3 linked regions of the Variovorax paradoxus genome follow. The main gene of each other region encodes a partner of the protein of the gene in region 2 in a complex. Links are inferred from orthologs where the notes say so. Each region holds a gene or a part of one and is shown on either strand. Other genes may lie near its edges.

The links.
Region 1: the proteins of NWF24_RS05540 (region 2) and NWF24_RS18715 are in contact, whole or in part, in a cryo-EM structure (PDB 9GE8), measured with the Escherichia coli proteins. The link is inferred for Variovorax paradoxus from one-to-one orthologs.
Region 3: the proteins of NWF24_RS05540 (region 2) and NWF24_RS18720 are in contact, whole or in part, in a cryo-EM structure (PDB 9GE8), measured with the Escherichia coli proteins. The link is inferred for Variovorax paradoxus from one-to-one orthologs.

The regions. Positions count from the first base shown.
Region 1 is NZ_CP102931.1:3,924,411-3,928,134, reverse strand. Bases 1-2,962 are described here. They hold NWF24_RS18715 (ABC transporter ATP-binding protein), read left to right. Parts: upstream 1-1,107; coding sequence 1,108-1,818; downstream 1,819-2,962. Other genes in these bases: NWF24_RS18705 (hypothetical protein), read left to right, coding at 2,370-2,962; NWF24_RS18710 (ribosomal protein L7/L12), read left to right, coding at 1,874-2,365; NWF24_RS18720 (arylesterase), read right to left, coding at 427-1,071; NWF24_RS18725 (hypothetical protein), read left to right, coding at 165-368; NWF24_RS18730 (PLP-dependent transferase), read left to right, coding at 1-50. In the rest of the region: more of NWF24_RS18705, read left to right, coding at 2,963-3,353; 23S rRNA (guanosine(2251)-2'-O)-methyltransferase RlmB, read left to right, coding at 3,396-3,724.
Region 2 is NZ_CP102931.1:1,161,336-1,165,998, reverse strand. The notes cover bases 901-4,039. They hold NWF24_RS05540 (ABC transporter permease), read right to left. Parts: upstream 3,659-4,039; coding sequence 1,142-3,658; downstream 901-1,141. Other genes in these bases: NWF24_RS05535 (hypothetical protein), read left to right, coding at 3,859-4,039; NWF24_RS05545 (ATP-dependent nuclease), read right to left, coding at 901-1,048. Also shown: more of NWF24_RS05545, read right to left, coding at 1-900; more of NWF24_RS05535, read left to right, coding at 4,040-4,155.
Region 3 is NZ_CP102931.1:3,926,127-3,929,647, reverse strand. Bases 763-3,521 are described here. They hold NWF24_RS18720 (arylesterase), read right to left. Parts: upstream 2,585-3,521; coding sequence 1,940-2,584; downstream 763-1,939. Other genes in these bases: NWF24_RS18710 (ribosomal protein L7/L12), read left to right, coding at 3,387-3,521; NWF24_RS18715 (ABC transporter ATP-binding protein), read left to right, coding at 2,621-3,331; NWF24_RS18725 (hypothetical protein), read left to right, coding at 1,678-1,881; NWF24_RS18730 (PLP-dependent transferase), read left to right, coding at 763-1,563. Also shown: NWF24_RS18735 (AraC family transcriptional regulator), read right to left, coding at 1-280; more of NWF24_RS18730, read left to right, coding at 370-762. UniProt on the Escherichia coli protein: TesA is a multifunctional esterase that can act as a thioesterase, lysophospholipase and protease.

The sequences.
Region 1 (3,724 bases), 2.8 Mb from region 2 along the record:
ACGTGGAGGACCTGCGCGCCGACTTGCAGCAGGCGCTGGCGCGGATGTAAAAAATCGCTTCTCGCTCTCTGGGAGCGTCATTGGGTACCGTCTTGGGACTGCACCGTTATCGCTTACAGTAGGCCACGCGCAGTCACCCTGACTGCCTCGCCCAAGGAGAAGCAGTGGCAACACCCAATTACGGCTACGAGAAGCGCCAGAAAGAGCTGGCCAAGAAGAAGAAGAAGGAAGAAAAGCTCCGGGAAAAGGCGAACCGCAAACTCAATCCGAGCAGCGACGGCTTGGCCCCCGGAGACCCGGAAACCGACGTGGCCTCGCTCGAACGCGATCCACCCACGGTGCCCGAGTTGCCCACCAAGAACGGTTGATCCGCTCCTGGCGTACCCATCAAGAAGCCGCCGCAGGCCTGCGCCTGCGGCGGTTTTTTTATTTCGGCAGCAGCTTGCGCAGCTCGGGCCAGACGTTGTCCAGCAGTTGAGGCTGTGCCGCGGCGGTCGGGTGGATGCGGTCGGCCTGGAACAGCGAGAGCGCATCGGGCGCATCGGCCACGCCCTTGAGCAGGAAGGGCACGAGCGCGGACTTGGTCGCGCCCGCTACCTTGGAGAACACCGCCTCGAAGCGCCGCGTGTAGTCGCCGCCGTAGTTCGGCGGCACCTGGATGCCGACGATCAGCACCTTTGCGCCCGCAGCCTGCGCGGCCTTGGTGATCTGCATCAGGTTGCTTTCGGTGTCCGAGAGTGGCAGGCCGCGCAGCGCGTCGTTGGCGCCGAGCTCCAGCACCACGTGGCTGGGCTTGTGCTGTGCGAGCAGCGAGGCAAGGCGCGAGCGCCCGCCGGAGCTGGTGTCGCCGCTGATGCTGGCGTTGACCACGGTGGCCGCGATCTTCTGCTGCGCAAGCCTTTTTTCCAGCAAGGGTACCCAGCCTTCGCCGCGCTTGAGGCCGTACTCTGCACTCAGCGAATCGCCGAGCACCAGGATCACCGGCTTGCCAGCCATCGGTACCTGGGCCTGAGCCTGGGCCTGCGCCGCGGTCGTCCATAGCCCCGCGCTGCCGAGCGCGGCGGTGGTCAAGATAAAGTCACGTCGATTCAAAACCAAAGCCTTTCCATGTCCCAACCCCCGTCTGATGCAATTGTCGCCGTCGAGCATGTCTTCAAGTCCGTCACCGATTCGGCCGGCACGCTGGACATTCTGCAGGACATCGATTTCACCCTCGGCGCGCGGGAAACCGCGGCCATCGTCGGCGCCTCGGGCTCCGGCAAGAGCACCCTGCTCTCGATCATCGCGGGGCTAGACACACCAACGCGCGGCACGGTGCGCATCGCCGGCGAAGACATCTTCGCCATCGACGAGGACGAGCGCGCCGCCGTGCGCGCGCAGCGCGTGGGCTTCGTGTTCCAGAGCTTCCAGCTGCTGGGCAACCTGAGCGCGCTCGAAAACGTGATGCTCCCGCTGGAGCTGGCCAACCGAAAAGATGCGCGCAAGGCGGCCACCGAAATGCTCGGCCGCGTCGGCCTCGGCCAGCGGCTCGGGCACTACCCCAAGGTGCTCTCGGGCGGCGAGCAGCAGCGTGTGGCGCTGGCCCGTGCCTTCGTGGTGCAACCGGCGCTGCTGCTGGCCGACGAGCCCACCGGCAGCCTCGACTTCGCCACCGGTGAGCAGGTGATGCGGCTGATGTTCGACCTCAATCGCGAGCTCGGCACCACGCTCGTGCTCGTCACCCACGACCGGGGCATCGCAGCCCGATGCGAGCGACGCATCACCATCGAGGCCGGTCGTGTCGCACTTAATGAAAAAGTGGCTCTGGCGCCCGCCTGACAAGCGCAATAAGCTATTAAACATAAGTAAATAGCCAGCCACACAGGAGATATTCATGGAGGAGCTTCCGCCCGACGCCGCCCTGGCGCTGCAGCGCGGCAGGATGATCGAGGCCATCAAGATCGTGCGCGCCCGCACGGGCGTGGACCTCAAGTCGGCCAAGGACGCTGTCGATCGCTACGCCGACAGGCTGGAGCGAGGGGAAGGCGATGCCCGCGGACGCGGTGCGCCTGCCGCCGCCATGCAGGACCGCGGCTTCGCCTCCATGCCCTCCATCGCACTCGCAGCCCTGGCGCAGGGCAACAAGATCGAGGCCATCCGCCTCACGCGCGAAGCCACGGGCCTGAGCCTGTCTGCGGCCAAGCGGCTGGTCGACAACCATGACGACCCGGCGCTCGGAAGTTTCAGCCCCCTGACCCAGCACATGCCCCGCCGCCCGATGGACGAACCGGGCCGCGTACATGGCGACGGCTACAAATGGCTGCCGGCGTTGATCATCGTGCTGGCGGCGGTCATGGCCTGGTTGTTGATTGCCGGAAAGGCTTGAGTCGATGATCGTTCCCCAGTTCTGGGCCGAAGGCCGTATCCAGGAGAGCGTGGGCGGCAAGCAGTTCACCGTGCGCCGCTTCGGCTGGTCCGACGAGAGCCCGCTGGCCGCGCAGGCGCACGCCGACCAGCGCACGCGCGATGCCTTCGACCGCATCGTCCACAAGGGCGAGAAGCTCGAGCGCCGCGAACGCAAGATGCCCTACAACGGCGCCGACGGCATGCCGATCCGCGAGGAAATCGTCGAGCGCCAGGGCGACACCGTCATCACGCGCAACACCTACGGCGCGCGCTGCCTCAACACGCCCGACGTGCTGTTCGTCGACATCGACTTCGAGGAGCCCTTGCGCGGCAGCGTGTTCGGCTTTGCGCTGGTGCCGGCGCTGATCGCCGGGGTGGTCGGCGGCTGGGCTGCCAAGACCTGGCTGGGCGGGCTGATCGCGGGCATCGTGGTCTTCGTCGTGGCCTGGGTCATCGGCCAGCGCAAGAAGCGTGGCGAGCACAGCGGCAACCCTGCGCCCGAGAAGCGGGCGGCCGAGCGCATCGGGCGCTTCATGCAGCAGCACCCCGACTGGCATCTGCGCATCTATCGCACGCCCGCGGGCTTCCGGGTGCTGGCGATGCACGATGTCTTCGATCCGGCCGACACCGCGGTGGCCGACTGCTTTCATGCAATGGGCGTCGACAAGGTCTACGCACGCATGTGCCGCAACCAGAAATGCTTTCGTGCCCGGGTGAGCGCCAAGCCCTGGCGCATCGGCATCGGCGAACACATGCGGCCCCAGCCGGGCATATGGCCGGTGTCGCCCGAGAAGCTGCCTGCGCGCGACGCCTGGATCGCGCGCTACGAAAAGGCAGCCGAGGGCCATGCGGCCTGCCAGTACCTGGAGAGCGTGGGCAACGGCGCGAAGGTGCATCCGAGCGCGTTGGCTGTGCAGGAACTGCACGATGAGCGCACCCGCGCGCTCAGTGGTTTGCCGATCGCCTGACCACGCGAAAGGGGCAGGCCCCGGGGTAGGGATAATCCAGGGATGTCTTCCCCCAAAGTGATCTTCGGCTTCCATGCCGTGGGCGTGCGCATCAAGACCGCGCCTAAATCGGTGCTCGAAGTGATGTTCGACGCCAGCCGGCGCGATGCGCGCATGAAACAGTTCATTGCGCGTGCGCAGGAGGCCGGTGTGCGGCTGGTCGAGGCCGACGGCCTGCGGCTGTCCAAGCTCAGCGGCAGCCACGGCCATCAGGGCGTGGTAGCGCGGGTCGAACCCGTGGCCCAGGTCCGCTCGCTCGACGAACTGCTCGAAGGCCTCGAAGAGGCCGGCACCGTGCCCCTGCTGCTGGTGCTCGACGGCGTGACCGACCC
Region 2 (4,663 bases):
TCACTTCGACCTCGTAGGCACCGTTCGGGTCGGACACCAGCGTGTCGAGGTATTGGCCGTCGAGGTTGAAGCGCACTTTCAGCGGGCGGTCTTTCCAGAGGCGGCGGATCTCTGCCGTCACCACCGAGCCGGCACGGTTGACGAGCTGGTTGCGCGTGGCCTGGTCGTTCTTTTCGAGCAGGTCGTGCAGCTTCTGCGGATCGAGCCCCGCGACCTTGCACAGCTTGCCGAAGCTCTGCTGCTCGGGCGTGAGCTGGCCCCAGCCCTGGCGCCCCAGGTACTCGGCGATGTTCTGGCGGCCGGGCAGTGCGGGGTATTCGTCGACGTAGACGAAGCGCGGCAGCTTCCCGATCACCCAGGCCTGCGCGCGGGCGAGCGCGGGCGTGTCGTTGGAGATGGACAGGGCCATGTCTTCCAGCTCGGCCAGCATCTGCTCCTGCTTGTCGCTGAGCTCGGCGCCCGCCACGGCCAGCGCCTTGCGCAGTGCCTGCGCCGCCTTGACTGCGCCCGCCGACCACTTGATGTAGTCGGGGCTCATGATCATTGCGGCGTCGAAGGCGTCGGCCTCCTGCTCGAGCGTGGCCTTCGCTGCTTCCTCGGCGACTTTTTCGGCGGCGGCCTTCACGGCCGGCACGATCTTGCGGACCTTGCCCTTGATGTCGCTCACGTCGAGCGACAGCGCCGTGAGCCCTTCGAGCCCGGCCCAGCGTGCCGTGCCATAGCCGCGAGCTGCGGTGACGTGGCGCACGCCTGCCGCGCGCGGCAGGATCTCGACAAGCTCCGCCTGCTCGCTCTCGTCCAGGCTCCAGCGCGTGAAGACGACCGGGGTGTCGCCGGTGCACTCTTCCAGGCGCCGGTGGCGGGGAAAGTCCTTGATGGGGCTGAGTTCGGCCAGGCCCTCTGCGGGGTTCAGGCTGTGGAGTGCGCGCAGCAGGTTCGATTTGCCGCTGTCATTTCGACCGAGGATCGCCGTGATCTGTGTGGAGTCGATGAGGCCGCTGTCGTTGATCGAGCGAAAGTTGGTGATCTGGAATGACGCCAAGCGCATGTAGAAAGATTCTTCCGAGTGAATTGAATACGGGGTCGGGGAATGTATTGCATTCCACGACCCCGTTCGGCTCGACCCCGAAGAAAAAAATGGCTACTCGGCAGCGCGTCGCAGCGTGTCGACCACCGGGCGCCGCAGCACATCGCGCAGGCCCCACCATCCCGCGCCCAACGCCAGCACCGCGCCGGCCAGCGCGCCCGCCACCGGCACGATGGGCGAGGCAGTCCAGGTGAACTCGAACACAAAGCGCGCCAGGGCCCAGCCGATCACCGAAGCCACGATGCTCGCGAGAAAACCCGCGAGCAGCCCGACGCCCACCAGCTCGGCGCGCTGCACCTGTCGCAGCAGGCTGGCGCGCGCGCCCACCGCGCGCATCACCGCGAACTCGCGCGCCCGCTCCTCGCGCGTGGCCGTCACCGCCGCGAACAGCACCACCAGCCCGGCCGCGAGCGTGAAGCCGAACAGGAACTCGACCGCCCGTATCACCTGGTCGAGCACGCGCTGCACCTGGTTGATGGTGGCGCTCATGTCGACGTTGGTCACGTTCGGGTAGCTGCGCACCAGTGCATTGTCGAAGCCCCGTGTCTCGGGCGCGCGGAAGGCGCCCATGTAGGTGGTAGGCACGTCGGCCAGCGAGGCCACCGTGTACATCACAAAGAAATTGGCGTGCATCGAGCCCCAGTCGACCTTGCGCAGCGAGGTGATGCGCGCCTCGTTCTGCATGCCGCCGATGTCGAAGCGCAGCGAGTCGCCGAGCTTGAGGCCCAGCGTTTCGGCCAGGCCTTCTTCCACGCTCACCTCGCCCGGCGCATCCGGCGTCCACTTGCCCGCGGTGATGGTGTTGTGCGCGGGCGCATTCACGCTGTTGCTCAGGTTGAACTCGCGGTCCACCAGGCGCTTGGCGCGGTCTTCGGCGTAGTCGTCGGGCGTCACGGGCTTGTCGTTGATGGCGATCAGCCGGCCGCGAATCATCGGGTACCAGTCGAACTTGCCCACGCCCGCGTCGCGCAGCGACTTCTGGAAGGCATCGCTCTGGTCGGGCATGACGTTGATGACGAAGCGGTTCGGCGCATCGGGCGGCGTGGCCTGGCGCCAGCTCGCGACGAGGTCGGTGCGCAGCAGCACCAGCAGCACCAGCGCCAGCAGGCCGACCGACAGCGCGCTGACCTGCACCACCGCGTACGCCGGCCGCGCCGAAATCTGCCGCGTGGCCAGCACCAGCCAGCGCGGCGCCGTCGTTTCGTTGACGCTGCGTCGCAGCACCTTCACCGCCAGCCAGCTCAGCAGCGCGAACACCGCCACCGCACCCGCGAAGCCGCCGACCGCGATCAGCCCCAGCTTGATGTCGCTGCTGGCCGCCATCAGCAGCGCCGCGAAGCCCGCCACGCCAACGCCCAGCACCGCGAGCGATGCCGGCTTGAGCCCGCCCACGTCGCGCCGGATCACGCGCAGCGGCGGCACTCGGGCCAGCTGCAGCACAGGCGGCAGGCCGAAGGCGAACAGCAGCGTGAGCCCCATGCCGAGCCCGAAGGCGACGGGCCACAAGGTGGCCGCCGGCAACGCGGTTTCGACCAGCCCCGCCAGCAGCAGCACGAACACGTAGTGCACCGCGAAGCCGATCGCCACGCCCAGCCCGCTGGCCCCGATGCCGATCACCGCGAACTCGAAGGAATAGGCCACGGCGATGGTGCGCTGGCTCTGGCCCAGCACCCGCAGCATCGCGCAGTCGTCGAGATGGCTGGCCGCGAAGCCGCGCGCGGCCAGCGCCACCGCCACGGCCGACAGCAGCGCCGCAAGCAGCGCGACCAGGCTCAGGAATTTCTCGGCGCGGTCCAGCGTCTGGCGCATCTCGGGGCGGCCGCCCTCGAAGGAATCGAGCCGCACACCGCGCAGCTCGCCTTTCTTGATGGTGGCGTCGGCCCAGTCGCTGAAGCGTTTCACCGCCGCGTCGCTGCCTGCCACCGCATAGCGATAGCCGACGCGGCTGGCGGGCTGCACGAGCCCGGTGCGCGGTACGTCGGCCTGGTTGAGCATCACGCGCGGAGAGAAGCTCATGAAGCCGGCGCCCCGGTCGGGCTCCAGCGTGATGACGCGGCCGACGCGCAGGCCGGTGTCGCCCAGCAGCAGCGTGTCGCCGACCTTGAGCGCGAGCGAGTCGAGCAGCGAGGCATCGACCCACACCTCGCCCGGCGGCGGAATGTCGCGCGTGACGGCGCCCTGCCCGTCGATGGTGGTGGAGGTCTGCAGGTTGCCGCGCAGTGGGTAACCAGCGGCCACGGCCTTCAGCGCCACCAGCTTGCTGGCGCCGCCCTGTGCGTCCCCGGCTCGCGCCATGGTCGGAAAGCCGTAGGTGCCGCTGCCTTCCAGGCCCAGCGATTTCGCCTGCGCCACGAAGGCCTCGGGCGTCGGGTTGTCGCTGACGATCACCGCGTCGCCGCCCAGCAGCTGGCGCGCGTCGCGCTTGAGCCCGCCCTGCAGGCGGTCGGCGAAGAAGCCGACAGCCGTGAGCGCGGCCACGGCCAGCACCACGGCAACGATCAACAGGCGCAGTTCGCCGGCGCGCAGGTCGCGCCAGAGCGTGCGCCAACCCAGGCGGAGGGAGGCATTCATGCGCGAACGATAGCCGACGCTCAGGGGCGCGGCTGGATTCAAGGGTTATTGCGCCCTTTCGGGCCTTGATCCCGACAGGATGCTGTCGCATGATGCGACAAACGTATCCCGTTTGTCGCAAACCGGGCACTCCCGGCAAGCGAAAAACGAGGCCATAAAAACAGCCCGTTGTCAGACCCGTCCTTCCCCAAGGAGTGTCGATGCCCCGATGTCAGCGTTTGCAGATCGTCGGCCTGTGCCTTGTCGCAGGCATGCTGGCGAGTGCCTGCGATCCCAAGGTCCCAACGCCGAAGGCCGACAGTGGCACCACCGGCGCGAGTCCGACGGGCATCAAGCCCGCCGAGTCCGGCGACAAGGTCGAATCCTCCGCTTCCCACAAAGGCCCGTCCGAAGGCGGCACAGCCATCGGCGGCATGAGCGGCCCGGGCGGTGGCGGCTCTTCCGGCGGCGCGGCGCCCGCGCCGAGCGGTGGCGACGGCACTGCGGCGCCCAAGTAGCGCGGCCAGCCTGATTCATTCAATCAATCAAGTTTCCCGGCAAAAAAAGAAGATCACGATGAAACACCCCACTTCACCGCTGCAGGAGGTCACGTCATGGACATGAACCGCCGGCAATTCTTCCGCGTCAGCAGCGCGGGGCTGGTCGGCTCCAGCATCGTGGCGCTCGGCTTCTCGCCGACCGCCGCGCTGGCCGAGGCCCGCAACTTCAAGCTCGCGCGCACCACCGAGACCCGCAACACCTGCCCGTACTGCTCGGTGGGCTGCGGGCTCATCATGTACAGCCTGGGCGACAAGGCGAAGAACGTGGTGTCCGACATCCTCCACATCGAGGGCGATGCCGACCACCCCGTGAACCGCGGAACGCTATGCCCCAAGGGCGCGGGCCTGCTCGACTTCGTGCACAGCCCCAACCGCCTGAAGTACCCCGAGGTACGCGAAGCCGGCAGCACCGAGTGGAAGCGCATCGGCTGGAACGAGGCGCTCGACCGCATCGCCAAGCTGCTCA
Region 3 (3,521 bases), 2.8 Mb from region 2 along the record:
CGCCCACCGAGCGCGTTTGCACCGACACGTCGCGCACGAAGAACGCCGAGCGGGCTCCGCCCACCATGGCATGGCCCACCGTGAAGCCCCGCGCATCGGCATCGTCCTGGAACAGGCGCAGCGGCGGCCCCGAAAGCCGGAACACGAGATGCATCCCACCTGTGGGGAGCACGTGTTCGCGCGCGCCCGGCCGCCCCTCGTGCGGCCCATCGGGCGCGGAGGCCCACAGCAGCCGCACGAAGGGGCGCAGATGGGGGGAGGGTGGTCGGGTCAGCTGCATGACGCGGGAAGTGTCTGCCGAGCCGCCACGCGACGCAATCACCGCGCCCGCGAAATCCCCGGATGCGACGCTCGCGCTAGCATCGCTCCATGAGCAAGCCTTCCACGACCCTGATCCACCACCCCTACGTCCCGCCCGCCACCTTCGCCGCGCCGCAGCCCGGCGTGTTCAAGGCATCGACCGTGTTCTTCGCCGACGTGGCCGCCATGCGCGCGCGCGACTGGCGCACCAAAGCCGGCTACACCTACGGCCTGCACGGCACTCCCACCACCTTCACGCTGGAAGAGCGCCTGGCCACGCTCGAAGGCGGCACCGAATGCCTGCTCGTGCCCAGCGGGCTGGCGGCCATCTCGCTGGTGTCGTTCGCCTTTCTCAAGACCGGCGACGAGGTGCTGATTCCCGACAACGCCTACGGCCCCAACAAGGCGCTGGCCACCGGTGAGCTGGCGAATTTCGGCATCACACACCGCATGTACGACGCGATGAATCCGGCCGACCTCGCGGCCAAGCTGTCGGAGCGCACGCGGCTGGTCTGGGTCGAGGCGGCGGGCTCGGTGACGATGGAGTTTCCCGACCTGCCCGCCCTCGTCAACGTCTGCCGCGCGCGGGGTGTGATGACCGCGCTTGACAACACCTGGGGCGCGGGCCTGGCCTTTGCGCCTTTCGACTTCAACGACAGCGGGCAGGGCGTCGACATCTCGGTGCATGCGCTCACCAAGTACCCGAGCGGCGGCGGCGACGTGCTCATGGGCAGCGTGATCACGCGCGACGAGCGGCTGCATCGCGCGCTCAAGCTCACGCACATGCGCATGGGCTTCGGCATCGGCGTGGGCGATGTCGAGACGCTGCTGCGTTCGCTGCCCAGCATCGCGCTGCGCTATGCCGCGCACGACCGTGCGGCGCGCGAACTGGCCGGCTGGCTCAACGGCTGCGACGAGATCGCGCAGGTGCTGCACCCCGCGCTCGAAGACTCGCCCGGGCACGTGCACTGGCGCGCGCTGTGTGGTGAGACCAACCTGGCCGCAGGCCTGTTCTCGGTCGTGTTCGACGAGCGCTACAGCACCGAGCAGGTCGACCGCTTCTGCGACAGCCTGCAGCTTTTTCGCCTCGGCTATTCGTGGGGCGGCCCCATCAGCCTGGTGGTGCCGTACGACATCGGCTTGATGCGCGATGCCTCTGTGGCGCGCTGGCCTTACAAGGGAACGCTCGTTCGTTTTTCGATCGGCCTTGAAGACGTGGAGGACCTGCGCGCCGACTTGCAGCAGGCGCTGGCGCGGATGTAAAAAATCGCTTCTCGCTCTCTGGGAGCGTCATTGGGTACCGTCTTGGGACTGCACCGTTATCGCTTACAGTAGGCCACGCGCAGTCACCCTGACTGCCTCGCCCAAGGAGAAGCAGTGGCAACACCCAATTACGGCTACGAGAAGCGCCAGAAAGAGCTGGCCAAGAAGAAGAAGAAGGAAGAAAAGCTCCGGGAAAAGGCGAACCGCAAACTCAATCCGAGCAGCGACGGCTTGGCCCCCGGAGACCCGGAAACCGACGTGGCCTCGCTCGAACGCGATCCACCCACGGTGCCCGAGTTGCCCACCAAGAACGGTTGATCCGCTCCTGGCGTACCCATCAAGAAGCCGCCGCAGGCCTGCGCCTGCGGCGGTTTTTTTATTTCGGCAGCAGCTTGCGCAGCTCGGGCCAGACGTTGTCCAGCAGTTGAGGCTGTGCCGCGGCGGTCGGGTGGATGCGGTCGGCCTGGAACAGCGAGAGCGCATCGGGCGCATCGGCCACGCCCTTGAGCAGGAAGGGCACGAGCGCGGACTTGGTCGCGCCCGCTACCTTGGAGAACACCGCCTCGAAGCGCCGCGTGTAGTCGCCGCCGTAGTTCGGCGGCACCTGGATGCCGACGATCAGCACCTTTGCGCCCGCAGCCTGCGCGGCCTTGGTGATCTGCATCAGGTTGCTTTCGGTGTCCGAGAGTGGCAGGCCGCGCAGCGCGTCGTTGGCGCCGAGCTCCAGCACCACGTGGCTGGGCTTGTGCTGTGCGAGCAGCGAGGCAAGGCGCGAGCGCCCGCCGGAGCTGGTGTCGCCGCTGATGCTGGCGTTGACCACGGTGGCCGCGATCTTCTGCTGCGCAAGCCTTTTTTCCAGCAAGGGTACCCAGCCTTCGCCGCGCTTGAGGCCGTACTCTGCACTCAGCGAATCGCCGAGCACCAGGATCACCGGCTTGCCAGCCATCGGTACCTGGGCCTGAGCCTGGGCCTGCGCCGCGGTCGTCCATAGCCCCGCGCTGCCGAGCGCGGCGGTGGTCAAGATAAAGTCACGTCGATTCAAAACCAAAGCCTTTCCATGTCCCAACCCCCGTCTGATGCAATTGTCGCCGTCGAGCATGTCTTCAAGTCCGTCACCGATTCGGCCGGCACGCTGGACATTCTGCAGGACATCGATTTCACCCTCGGCGCGCGGGAAACCGCGGCCATCGTCGGCGCCTCGGGCTCCGGCAAGAGCACCCTGCTCTCGATCATCGCGGGGCTAGACACACCAACGCGCGGCACGGTGCGCATCGCCGGCGAAGACATCTTCGCCATCGACGAGGACGAGCGCGCCGCCGTGCGCGCGCAGCGCGTGGGCTTCGTGTTCCAGAGCTTCCAGCTGCTGGGCAACCTGAGCGCGCTCGAAAACGTGATGCTCCCGCTGGAGCTGGCCAACCGAAAAGATGCGCGCAAGGCGGCCACCGAAATGCTCGGCCGCGTCGGCCTCGGCCAGCGGCTCGGGCACTACCCCAAGGTGCTCTCGGGCGGCGAGCAGCAGCGTGTGGCGCTGGCCCGTGCCTTCGTGGTGCAACCGGCGCTGCTGCTGGCCGACGAGCCCACCGGCAGCCTCGACTTCGCCACCGGTGAGCAGGTGATGCGGCTGATGTTCGACCTCAATCGCGAGCTCGGCACCACGCTCGTGCTCGTCACCCACGACCGGGGCATCGCAGCCCGATGCGAGCGACGCATCACCATCGAGGCCGGTCGTGTCGCACTTAATGAAAAAGTGGCTCTGGCGCCCGCCTGACAAGCGCAATAAGCTATTAAACATAAGTAAATAGCCAGCCACACAGGAGATATTCATGGAGGAGCTTCCGCCCGACGCCGCCCTGGCGCTGCAGCGCGGCAGGATGATCGAGGCCATCAAGATCGTGCGCGCCCGCACGGGCGTGGACCTCAAGTCGGCCAAGGACGCTGTCGATCGCTACGCCGACAGG